3 regions of the Bradyrhizobium sp. USDA 4516 genome follow, and region 3 is predicted to be linked to each of the others. Evidence: riboswitches for the same ligand, from Rfam matches in the RefSeq annotation. Region 3 holds a riboswitch; each other region holds the start of a gene.
What was found. Region 3 has a riboswitch for glycine ahead of ACVI1L_RS39370 (D-amino acid dehydrogenase). Riboswitches for the same ligand answer to the same signal wherever they lie in the genome.

Region 1 (3,959 bases), 7.5 Mb from region 3:
TCGCGCCGATGCGCAGATTGATCCGCTCCGCCTGCGCGCGGGTGACGAGCTCGATCTGCTTGCTACCTGCCTCGACGGTCACGGTATCGAAGAACGCTTCGCTGGTCGGCGCAAAGCCGAGCTTGCGCAGGCCGGCCGCGAGCACGGTGGCGCGGCGATGCACGCTGCGTGCGATATGGGTCAGGCCCTCGGGACCGTGATAGACCGCATACATCGAGGCGATCACGGCGAGCAGCACCTGCGCGGTGCAGATGTTCGAGGTCGCCTTCTCGCGGCGGATATGCTGCTCGCGGGTCTGCAGCGCGAGGCGATAGGCGGGCTGGCCACGCGAATCCACCGAGAGGCCGACGATGCGGCCGGGCAGCGAGCGCTTCAGCGTGTCGCGCACCGCCATATAGGCGGCGTGCGGTCCGCCATACCCCATCGGCACGCCGAACCGCTGCGCCGAACCGATCGCGATGTCGGCGCCGAGCTCGCCGGGCGAGGCGAGCAGCGTCAGCGACAGCAGGTCCGCCGCGACGATCGCAAGCGCGCCCTTGGCGCGCAGCGACGCGATGGCAGGCTTGAGGTCGCGTACCGCGCCCGACGTTCCCGGATATTGCAGCAGCGCGCCGAGCACATCGGCGTTGTCGAGCTCGGTCAGGGGATCGCCGACCACCAGCGCCCAGCCCAGCGGCGCGGCGCGCGTGCGCATCACCGCCACCGTCTGCGGATGCACCTCCTTGTCGACGAAGAACACCTTCGCCTTGACCTGCGAGTGGCGCTCGGCGAGCGCCATCGCTTCCGCCGCGGCGGTCGCCTCGTCGAGCAGCGAGGCGTTGGCGACGTCGAGCCCGGTGAGATCGCAGATCATGGTCTGGAAATTGAACAGGGCCTCGAGCCGGCCCTGGCTGATCTCCGGCTGGTACGGCGTATAGGCGGTGTACCAGGCCGGGTTCTCCAGAATGTTGCGCTGGATCACCGCGGGCAGGATGGTGCCCGAATAGCCCTGGCCGATCAGCGAGGTGAACACCTGGTTCTGCGCGGCGAGCTCGCTCATATGCGCGAGCGCCTCGGTCTCGCTCAGCGCCCGGCCGAGATCGAGCGGCGCCTTCTGCCGGATCGACGCCGGCAGCGTCTCGTTCATCAGCGCCTGCAGGCTCGCGGCGCCGACCGTCTCCAGCATCGCGTTGACGTCGCGCGGCGACGGTCCGATGTGGCGGCGGACGAAATCGGTGGCGGCTTCGTTGATCGGCTTGAAGGGCGCGTTCATGACGTGATCCTCGGAGTGATCCTTTAGGCGGTGTGCGCGGCGTAGGCGGCCTCGTCCATCAGGCCGCCGAGCTCGCCCTTGTCGGCAATCTTCAGCTTGAAGAACCAGGCCTTGCCGCCGGCGTCGGAATTGACCAGCGCGGGCTCGGCGGCGAGCGCGTCGTTGACCTCGACCACCTCGCCGGAGATCGGCGCGTAAACGTCGGAGGCGGCCTTGACGGATTCGACGACAGCGGCGGCCTCGGCCTTCTTCAGGCTGCGGCCGACCTTGGGCAGTTCGACGAACACGACGTCGCCGAGCTGCGACTGCGCATAGTCGGTGATCCCGATCGTGGCGACGTCGCCCTCGATGCGGAGCCATTCGTGGTCGGACGTGTACAGCGTCGTCATGGGGTCGATCCTTTGGCGTTCAGCGTTTGTAGGTATTGGGGACGAAGGGCGTAGCGGCGACTTTCAGCGGCAGCCGCTGGCCGCGCACTTCGGCGAAAACGGTGGTGCCGACGGCGGAAAGGGCCGTGGGCAGGTAGCCCATCGCAACCGGCGCATTGAGGCTCGGGCCGAAGCCGCCCGAGGTCACCTTGCCGATCTGCTCGGTCGAGCCGGCATCGGCGAACAGCGCGGCGCCTTCGCGCACCGGTGCGCGGCCGTCAGGCTTCAGGCCGACCCGTCGGCGCGCAGCGCCATCTGCGAATTGCGCGAGAATTTTGTCGGCGCCGGGGAAGCCGCCGGCGCGGGCGCCGCCGCTGCGGCGAACCTTCTGCACCGACCATTCCAGCGCGCCTTCGACCGGTGTCGTCGTGGTGTCGATGTCATGGCCATAGAGGCACAGCCCGGCTTCGAGCCGCAGGCTGTCGCGCGCGCCGAGCCCGATCGGCAACACGTCGGGATTGTCGAGCAGCGCGGTGACCAGGGCTTCCACCTTGTCTGCGGGCACGGAAATCTCAAAGCCGTCCTCGCCGGTATAGCCGGAGCGCGAGACGAAGCAGTCGACGTCACTGAGCCGGCGCGGACCGGCGTCCATGAATTTCATCGAACCGACATCTGCACAAAGTTTCGCCAGCACCGATTCGGCTTTCGGGCCCTGCAGCGCGATCAGCGCGCGGTCGGCCAGCGAGACGATCTCGCAGGCGTCGGAGAGATTCGCGCGCAGATGCGCCTCGTCCTCGGCCTTGCAAGCGGCGTTGACCACCAGGAACAGGTGATCGCCGAAATTCGCCACCATCAGGTCGTCGAGCAGGCCACCGTCATTGTTGGTGAATTGCGCGTAGCGCTGCCGTCCCGGCGCGATACCGACGATGTCCTGCGGCACCAGTTTTTCCAGCGCGAGCGCGGCATCCGCGACCTTGCCGGATTTGGCCTTCAGCACGAGCTGGCCCATGTGCGACACATCGAACAGACCGGCTTCCTTGCGGGTGTGCAGATGCTCCTTCAGCACGCCGGCCGCGTATTGCACCGGCATGTCATAGCCGGCGAACGGCACCATCTTGGCGCCGCGCGCCAGATGCAGCGCGTGCAGCGGGGTCTGTTTCAGCGGGGAGGTTTCGCGCGCAAGCATCACAGGGCCCTCGCGGTTCCCGCCGGGGACCTATTTCCCCTTGAGAAACCTGCAGAAAGCCCCATCTGTCGCTGTGCCTGAGAGTATTATCCCGTCGGCGGACGCATCGGGGCGAACCCCAGCGTCTCTTTCCAGATGTCAGACGTCACGCGGTCCTTTTGCCTGAGAGTTTCCGGGGCGGTTGCTCCTTCGGCGCCGGCGATAAGGCCGGTCTCTCCCGACGTGATTGCCAGTTGAAGCGCTCACGAAACATAGCCAAGCCGGACTTGTCAATCCAAGCACACTAAGTACCTGGCCATTCAACCGATCGCTGAAGACACGTTCTTCGCCGGAATGCTCACGCTGCACGAGCCGCTAAGTTCGCATGAAACCGCTTTCGGCAGGCCGTCTGAAGGATCATGCGGCTTGTCTCCATGTGAGCCTTGTTTCCCCATCGTTAGATCCGCTCACGTCAAGCGTCAGCCGATATCGAGCCGAGAGCGGCAACAAATCCTGTAGTGTTTCAAGGCTCACTCATCCCCGACCCGAACCTCTATCAATCGCGAGAGACCATTCAAAATGCCTGTCAACAAAAGCGCAGCCCCAACCAAGATCGGTGCGATATTCATGTTTTCTGGCGGCGTCGCCGAACTGGGCCAAGACTCGTTCGACGGAGCGGACGCCGCAATGCATTTCATCAATTCGCGTGATGTATCGTCTCGAAAGTTTGAATGGGTGAAGGCCGACGGATCATCACCCGAAGAAGCTGCCCAGCATGCTGAAAGAATGATTACTCAAGAGGGAGTGCGAGCGATCGTCGGTTGCTATGGGTCGAACCACAGCATCGAAGTGTCGAAAGTATGCGAGAAATACGGGGCGGTATTATGGACCCAAACCGCGTGGGCGGCATCTCTGTTCGCCCACAAGCCGAAATATACGTTTCGTACCAATACCTACGCTACTCCAGTCGAGGAAGCTGCTGTCGACTACGTTCTGCACGAGGTCACTCCGCTCCTGGCAAAGAAGAGCGACCTTCGGGTCATGGTAATCAACGAAGGGAGCGCGTATGGCGTGAGTTGTGGCGACGAGACCGTCAAGGCCCTGACTGCGAAGAACATCAAGCCAATACAGCGCTACACGTACGACGCAAGGTACGATGGGGCCGATCTCGATT
Region 2 (3,959 bases), 7.5 Mb from region 3:
CGCGTCATTTCCACGACATTATCCATGGCTACTTCCTTTGTTCAGCACTCGGGGACGTTAACGGCGAGGCCGCCTCGAGATGTCTCTCTGTACTTGTCGTGCATGTCGGCTCCGGTCTGACGCATCGTCTCGATGACATGATCAAGCGATACCTTGTGGGTGCCATCGCCGGCGAGAGCCAGCAGCGCTGCATTGATCGACTTGATTGCGCCGAATGCGTTGCGTTCGATGCACGGGATCTGAACGAGCCCTGCGACCGGGTCGCAGGTCATGCCGAGATGATGCTCCATTGCAATCTCAGCAGCATTTTCGATTTGTTCGTTGGTGCCACCTAGGGCGGCGGCAAGTCCTGCAGCCGCCATCGCGGCGGCCGAGCCGACCTCACCCTGACAACCAACTTCCGCGCCGGAGATGGAAGCGTTGTGTTTGATGATGCTGCCGATCGCGGTCGCAGTGAGAAGGAATCTGCGCATGCCATTCACATCGGATCCGTCGCAGAAGTCACGGTAATATCTGAGAACGGCGGGTAACACGCCGGCGGCGCCATTCGTCGGTGCCGTGACGACCCGACCACCGGAAGCGTTCTCCTCATTCACGGCAATGGCAAAGGCGGACACGTACTCGAACGCTTCGCTTGGGGAGCGTTGGTTGGCCAGCGCAGCAGACCGAAGTCTCTGAAACAGCTTCTTCGCTCGGCGCGGGACTTTCAAACTGCCGGGCAGGTCCCCATCTCGATCGAGGCCGCGATCGACACACGCCATCATCACTCGGATAAGGGTGTCTAGAAGTTCAACGATGGAAGGCTCGTCCCGGCGTGCCAGCTCGTTGACGAACGCAACGTCAGCTATGGTGCAGAAATTGGCGCGGCATATTGCCAGGAGCTCATCCGCCGACCGGAAATCGAAGCCGAATGCAAAGGTCTGCACCTTTGATGCGCCGCTGTCTCCGTCGCGTTCGACAAATCCCCCTCCAACGGAGTACCAGACCTCTGAGGCGATGATTTCGCGGCGTATATCGAAGGCTTGCAGCAACAGCGCATTGGGGTGACGGTCGTAGACCGTTTGCCTGTCAAAGACGATGTCGCGTGCTTCGATGAATTCGATTGCAGTATCATTGGGAAGAACAACGCTGCCACTCGATCGTATCTCGGCCAAGATCGAGTCGGTCTCATCCGGCTCCAGCTGGTCGGGCGAGTGTCCGGAGAGCCCGAGCAAAATCGCAGCGTCCGTTCGATGGCCTTTACCAGTCCAGGCCAGCGATCCGAAGGCGGTAACGGCTATTCTGCTGGTCCTTTGTTGCCGCTCTGCGCCTAGGCCTCTCACGAAAGAGGACGCGATCTTCATCGGTCCGATCGTATGTGAGGAAGACGGACCGACCCCAACCTTGAACAAGTCACCCAGCCCGATGGGCAACATGATTTGCTCGCCGCGTTGCGCAGCCCGCTCGAGCAGGGTGGTTATTGCTGTTGTTAACGCAGATACCGACATGAAGCACCTCTAGCCATCGATCAAATCGATCGAGCTGTTGAAGCGCCCCATCTGTCTTTTTGGCCTGAGAGTGTTATCCCTTCGGCGGATGCTGACCGCATCACTTTCCAGATGTAGATCCGACACGGTCCTTTTGCCTGAGAGTTTCCGGGGCGGTTGCTCCTTCGGCGCCGGGTATCCGGCCTCTCCCGTGGTCAGATAGACTTAGTTACTTCTCTAAAACTCCAAACACTGATGATTGAAAAATAGCTGCCGAGTGGGCTGTATCGCAGTCGCCTGGATCGAGCAAGGGCGCGCCGTTCTGTCGTCCGTGAAAACGGTTCACCGCTTGGTCGAATACTGTTCGTTTGCGTTCACCGTAGGCAAATACTTAGTTTGCCGAGCCTCTCATCGGTGAAGCAACACGTCAAGCGGCGGCGATGTTGCGCACGATGTTTGATTTCGTCCGGGCTTCGATGCGAATCCCGGTCCTCGTTATAGACCCGAAGAATTGTGAACTAGCAGGCTGCTCAATGACCTGCAGAACTGAGAGGGTTGAAACGTCGTGTGCGGCTGTCAATGATCATAATTTGCGATGTCTGCCCGCTTGCTCCGTGATGCTGCTTCAACTTGGCAGTCGCGGACGCCCGGTTCGTTTGCTCCGGGCAATGCGGTGCATGTCTGCAGAGCGTTTGGTTCAGTTCGGCGAGCGCTTTCCAGGCTGACGCGACTCTTCGCCGCCGTTTCACGGAACTGCTGATGATATGTCGCATCGAGATCGATAGGGGATTCGTGTGTTCGGGTTGAATAGCCGAGATGCCATCGCTGAAGTCGGGAAAGAAGAAGTGTCCCGATCAACGGACCAATCACGCTCCTCATTTCTCGCGGTTCGCGACGTCAGCGTCGTGTTCGGCGGCATCATCGCACTGAACGGCGTGTCGTTCGACATGCGCCATGGACAGATCCTCGGGCTGATCGGGCCGAACGGCGCCGGCAAGACGACGCTGTTCAATTGCCTGTCGCGGCTCTATCAGCCGTCGTCGGGCGACATCCTGATGGAAGGCAAGAGCATCCTGTCGCGCCCGCCGCACCGGATCGCCGAGATCGGCATCGGCCGCACCTTCCAGAACGTCGCGCTGTTCCCCAACCTGTCCGTGATCGACAATGTGCGCGTCGGCGCGCATGCGCGCACCTCGAGCGACATCGTCAGCGACTCGCTGCGCCTCGCCTGGGTCCGCCGCGGCGAGACCGACATGAACAAGAAGGTGCACGACATCCTTGGCTATCTCGATCTCGAGGACGTCGCCCACACCGTGGTCTCGGGACTTCCGTTCGGCACCCAGAAGCGCGTCGAACTGGCGCGCGCCCTGGCCGCGGATCCGAAGATCCTGCTGCTCGACGAGCCGGCCGGCGGCCTCAATCACGAAGAAGTCTATGTGCTCGGCGACCTGATCCGCAAAATCCGCGACGACCGCAAGATCACCGTGCTGCTGGTCGAGCATCACATGGGTCTCGTGATGTCGATCGCCGACCACGTCGTCGCGCTCAATTTCGGCCGCAAGCTTGCCGAAGGCACGCCGGCCCAGGTCCAGGCCGACCCTGATGTCATCAAGGCCTATCTGGGGAGCAAGGACCAATGACCACGATGCTCAACGTCAAGGACCTGCGCGCCTATTACGGCCAGGTTCAGGCCCTGCACGGCCTCTCCTTTTCGCTCAACGAGGGCTCGCTGACCACCCTGCTCGGCGCCAACGGCGCCGGCAAGACCACCACACTGCGGGCGATCTGCAACATGGTGCGCTCCACCGGCGCGATCGAGTTCGAGGGCAAGCCGATCGGCACGCGCTCGACCGAAAACGTGGTCCGCCTCGGCATCGCCCACGTGCCGCAGGGCCGCGGCACCTTCACCAACATGACGGTGGAGGAAAACCTGCAGCTCGGCGCCATCAGCCGCCCGGACAAGAAGGCGATCGGCGCCGACATCGAACGGATGTACGAGCATTTCCCGGTGCTGAAGCAGCGCTACACCCAGCAGGCCGGCACGCTGTCCGGCGGCGAGCAGCAGATGCTCGCGGTGGCGCGCGCGCTGATGCTGCGGCCGCGCCTGATGCTGCTCGACGAGCCGTCGTTCGGCCTCGCGCCGCTGATCGTGCGCGACCTGTTCCGCATCCTCGGCAAGATCAATCGCGAGGAAAAGGTGACCATCCTGGTGGTCGAGCAGAATGCGCAGCTCGCGCTTGAGCTCGCCGACCAGGCCTACGTGATCGAAACCGGACGGATCGTGATGTCGGGCAATGCCAAGGACATCGCGAACAACGAAGACGTCCGCAAATCCTATCTCGGCTACTGAGGGAGCTGGCACAATGGAGCTTTTTGCCAACCAGGTCCTGGCCGGCATCGCCACCGGCGCGATCTATGCCTGCATGGCGCTCGCGGTGGTCATGATCTACCAGGCCATCGACCATCTGAATTTCGCCCAGGGCGAAATGGCGA
Region 3 (3,959 bases):
GGATGATGAGGGCGAGGCTGATCGTCGCAACCGCGATGATCGGCGTCGACGTCAGGAAGCCGAACTTGACGCGGAACGGCCGGGTGACGGGAAGCGAGGATTCGGGAAGGGTTTCGATCGCCATTGCTCAGTACCGGATACGAGGATCGAGCAGGGTGTAGGCGAGGTCGATCAACAGATTGACCGCGACGTAGATACCTGACGTCAACAGGATCATCGCCTGGATCACCGGATAGTCGCGCGCCAGCACCGCATCGACGGTGAGGCGGCCGATGCCGGGCAGATTGAACACGCTCTCGGTGACGACGACGCCGGAGATCAAGAGCGCGAAGCCGGAACCGATCACCGTGATGACCGGCACGGCGGCGTTGCGCAGCGCATGGCGCAGCAGCACGCCGGTCTCGCCGATGCCCTTGGCCCGCGCCGTGCGCACGTAATCCTCGCCGAGCACATCGAGCATCGAGGCCCGCGTCATGCGTGCGATCAGCGCGACATAGATGAAGGAGAGTGTGCAGGTCGGCAGGATGAGGCGCTGGAAGAACGGACCGAAGCCGGCCGAGATGCTCTTGAAGCCCTGTACCGGAACCCAGCGCAGATCGATCGCAAAGATCTGGATCAGCACATAGCCGATGACGAACACCGGCACCGAGAAGCCGAGCACGGAAAGCCCCATCACGAAGCGGTCGATCCAGGTGCCGTGCTTCCACGCCGCGATCACGCCGAGCGGCACCGCCACCAGGATCGAGAGGATGATGGTGGCCAGCGCGACCGAGATCGAGGGCTCGAGGCGCGGGACGATCATTTCGAGGATCGGCTTGTTCGAGATCAGGGAGACGCCGAGGTCGCCGTGCAGCAACTTGGCGATCCAGGTGTAGAACTGGATGTAGATCGGCTCGTTCAGACCAAGCGAGGTCCGAATGCGTTCGAGCTGTTCGGGAGTCGCGTTGTCGCCGGCGAGGATGGCGGCCGGGTCGCCCGGCGTCAGCCGCAGCAACAGGAACACGAACAGAGCCACCACGCCCATCACGGGAATGGCGGCGAGGATGCGGCGAAGCAGATATCCGAGCAAATTTGATCCGTTGGGTTGTGGTCGATGAAGTCCCCAGCGGGACCGTTGCACACCAGACCGTAGCACAGATGGTAGCAGACTCACGGTAGAACTTGAGCAAGTCCCATGCCATCGGTGCTGCGGATTTTGCGGTGCAGCTAATCAGTCCTGTTGGCCGCGATTATTCCTCCGGTGAAGTTTGAAGCAGTCCACTGGAAGGTGGATTGATTTCAGCTTTGCGCGCGTCGGCGGGCACGTCGAGCCCGGCACCGAACGTCGGCGCCATCGGCGGCGTGTCGAGGTCGCGCCAATCGTCGATCGCCTGGGCCACCATCTGCGCCGTTGCCGCCGACAGTGTCCAGCCGAGATGACCGTGGCCCGTATTGTAGAACACGCCCGGAATCCGTCCGGCGCGAACCACCGGCATCATGTTCGGCATCATCGGGCGCAGGCCCGCCCATGGCACGACTTTCGACGTGTCGATCTCCGGGAAATGATGCCGCACCCAGTCCACCAGCGGTTGAATGCGGTCGGCGCGAATGTCGCGGTTGAAGCCGTTGAACTCGGCGGTGCCGGCGACGCGGAAGCGGTCGGCGCCGAGCCGGCTGGTGACGATCTTCGCAGCTTCATCGAGCAGGCTGACGGTTGGGGCCGCATTCCGGCTTTGCGGCGCATCGAGTTGCACCGTGATCGAATAGCCCTTCACCGGATAGACATTGACGCGGTCGTTGAGCAGGCTGGCGAAGTGGCGGCTCGCCACGCCGGCGCAAATCACGATCCCGTCCGCCTGTAGCTGCTGGCGCGTCGCGACCGCAGCATCATGTGAAGCAGCTTCGTTCCAGCCGATGCGGAAGCCGTCATCGCCGTGTGCGATCGTGTCGACGTCGGCTTCATGGACGAAGCTCGCGCCACGGCGGATGCAGGCGTCGGCAAGCCCACGCGCGAATTTGTGAATATCGCCGATCGCGTCCGACGGCGTGAAGAAGCCGCCATAGCAGGTTGTCTGCAGCGCGGGTTCGATGACGCGGATCTCGTCCGGGGTCACCGGCCGGCGGTCGAGCCCGCCTTGCTGCAGCAGCGTGTTGACCTTGAGGCCGGCTTCGAAGCCGGCCCTGTCGTGATAGACGTGCAGGATGCCGCGGCGTTCGAGATCGAAGGCGATGTTTTCGCGCTCTGCGATCGAGAACAGATGCTTGCGCGCTTCGATGGCGAGCTTCGTGGTCTCGATGGTGTTGCCGCGATAGCGCGTGATGTGGCCTACGAACTCGCCGATCCAGGAATATTTGTGCCAGCTCGGCTTCGGGTTCATCAGCAGCGGCGCGTCGCTTCTCAGCATCCAGCGCAGCCCCTTGAGGATGGTCGCGGCGCTGTTCCACACCTCGGCGTTGCTGGCGGAGAGTTGTCCGCCATTGGCGAACGAGGTTTCCATCGCGGCGTAGCGATGCCTGTCGAGGACAGTCACCTTGTAGCCGCGTTCAAGCAGGGCATAGGCCGTCGTTACGCCGGTGATGCCGGCGCCGATGATCGCGATGTGTGGCATGATAGTTGTCAGGCTCCCGTGGGTTAGAGTCGCCGAACCGCCGGTGAAACCGGCATCGGCGCCCCATCTGTCACGGTACCTGAGAGCTTGATCCGCATCGGGCCGGGGCCAGAAGCGAACTATCCCCTTCGGTGGACGTCATGGCCCTTGATGTGCGGCCATGTTCGTCTCTCTCCAGATCGTCCTGACGATACAGTCCTTTTGCCTGAGAGTTTCCGGGGCGGTTGCTCCGTCGGCGCCAAAGGCAACAACACGAATGTTGTCGCTTCGATCTCTCCCGCATCGTCGCGTTGGACGGCCGGACCGTAGGCGAAGCCTCAAAAATGGACAAGGCTAAATTTCGATCCGGCAGTGCCAACGTGTTGTGCAGTGCAAATCGATGTCAGTCCAGCGTCGCCAGCAGTGCCGCCATCAGGCGGCCGCGTTCGGCGAGGCTGTCGACCTCGATGTGCTCGTTGAGCGTATGTGCATCGGCGCCGCGAACGCCGAGGCCGTCGAGCGTGGGGATGCCCATCGCGCCGGTGAAGTTGCCGTCCGAGCCGCCGCCGGCGCTGCCGTGCGGCAGATCGAGACCCATCGCTGCAGCAAGGCCTTTTGCCTTTTCATAGAGCGCCATGGTGCCCGCATCGGGCTCCCACACCGGGCGGGTGACGCCGCGCGTCACCTTGAAGGTCACGTCGTTGGCGGTGCCCGACAGTGCCAGCATGCGCTCGACGCCACGGTCGAGATCGGCCTGGCGCTTGGCCATGCTGAGCGCTTCGCCGGTGCAGGTCGTCGCGACGCAATTGACCCACTGGCCGCCATGCACGATGCCGACCGAGAACGTGCAGTCCTCGGTGGTCATGCCGTCGATGGCGATGATCTGCCGCGCCATCTCGCGGATCGCGGAGCGGCCGGAAGACAGCGTTGCGCCGGCATGGCTGGGCTTGCCGGTGGCTTCCAGGTTGAAGCGCGCGATCGCATAGCGGCCGGTGACGACGCCGTTGTTCGGACGGCCGGGCTCCGGCACCAGCACATATTTGTTGCGCGCGGCTTCCGCCTCGATGATGTCGCGCGTCGACGGCGTGCCGACCTCTTCGTCGGGGGTGAACAGCACGGTGATCGGCAGCGGAGTCGTAAAGGAGGCGCGCGCCAATTGCCTGATCGCCTCGATCGACAGGTAGTTGCCGCCCTTCATGTCGAAGATGCCCGGCCCGAAGCACTTGTTGCCTTCGCGCCGCCACTTCAGCTTCTCGATCGTGCCGACGGGGTGAACGGTGTCCAGATGGCCGGCGATCAGGATGCCGGGCTGGCCTTGTTTCGGATGGGGGAAACGGGCGCGGACGCAGCCCGCGAAGCCCTGGCGTCCGGCGATGCGCTCGATCGTCGCAC

Region 1: it holds a riboswitch for glycine, as region 3 does, so the genes downstream of both, gcvT (glycine cleavage system aminomethyltransferase GcvT) here and ACVI1L_RS39370 (D-amino acid dehydrogenase) in region 3, are expected to answer to the same signal.
Region 2: it holds a riboswitch for glycine, as region 3 does, so the genes downstream of both, ACVI1L_RS04610 (L-serine ammonia-lyase) here and ACVI1L_RS39370 (D-amino acid dehydrogenase) in region 3, are expected to answer to the same signal.

Annotation. Positions count from the first base shown of each region.
Region 1 covers NZ_JBSRXT010000001.1:990,447-994,405, reverse strand. The annotation lists gene gcvP (aminomethyl-transferring glycine dehydrogenase) at 1-1,252, opposite strand, end outside; gene gcvH (glycine cleavage system protein GcvH) at 1,276-1,641, opposite strand; gene gcvT (glycine cleavage system aminomethyltransferase GcvT) at 1,661-2,806, opposite strand; glycine riboswitch at 2,948-3,036, opposite strand; gene ACVI1L_RS04655 (ABC transporter substrate-binding protein) at 3,365-3,959, shown strand, end outside.
Region 2 covers NZ_JBSRXT010000001.1:978,619-982,577, reverse strand. The annotation lists gene glyA (serine hydroxymethyltransferase) at 1-26, opposite strand, end outside; gene ACVI1L_RS04610 (L-serine ammonia-lyase) at 42-1,487, opposite strand; glycine riboswitch at 1,603-1,688, opposite strand; gene ACVI1L_RS04605 (ABC transporter ATP-binding protein) at 2,312-3,106, shown strand; gene ACVI1L_RS04600 (ABC transporter ATP-binding protein) at 3,103-3,816, shown strand; gene ACVI1L_RS04595 (branched-chain amino acid ABC transporter permease) at 3,830-3,959, shown strand, end outside.
Region 3 covers NZ_JBSRXT010000001.1:8,480,258-8,484,216, reverse strand. The annotation lists gene ACVI1L_RS39380 (ABC transporter permease) at 1-124, opposite strand, end outside; gene ACVI1L_RS39375 (ABC transporter permease) at 128-1,069, opposite strand; gene ACVI1L_RS39370 (D-amino acid dehydrogenase) at 1,230-2,588, opposite strand; glycine riboswitch at 2,654-2,768, opposite strand; glycine riboswitch at 2,772-2,878, opposite strand; gene ACVI1L_RS39365 (M20/M25/M40 family metallo-hydrolase) at 2,971-3,959, opposite strand, start outside.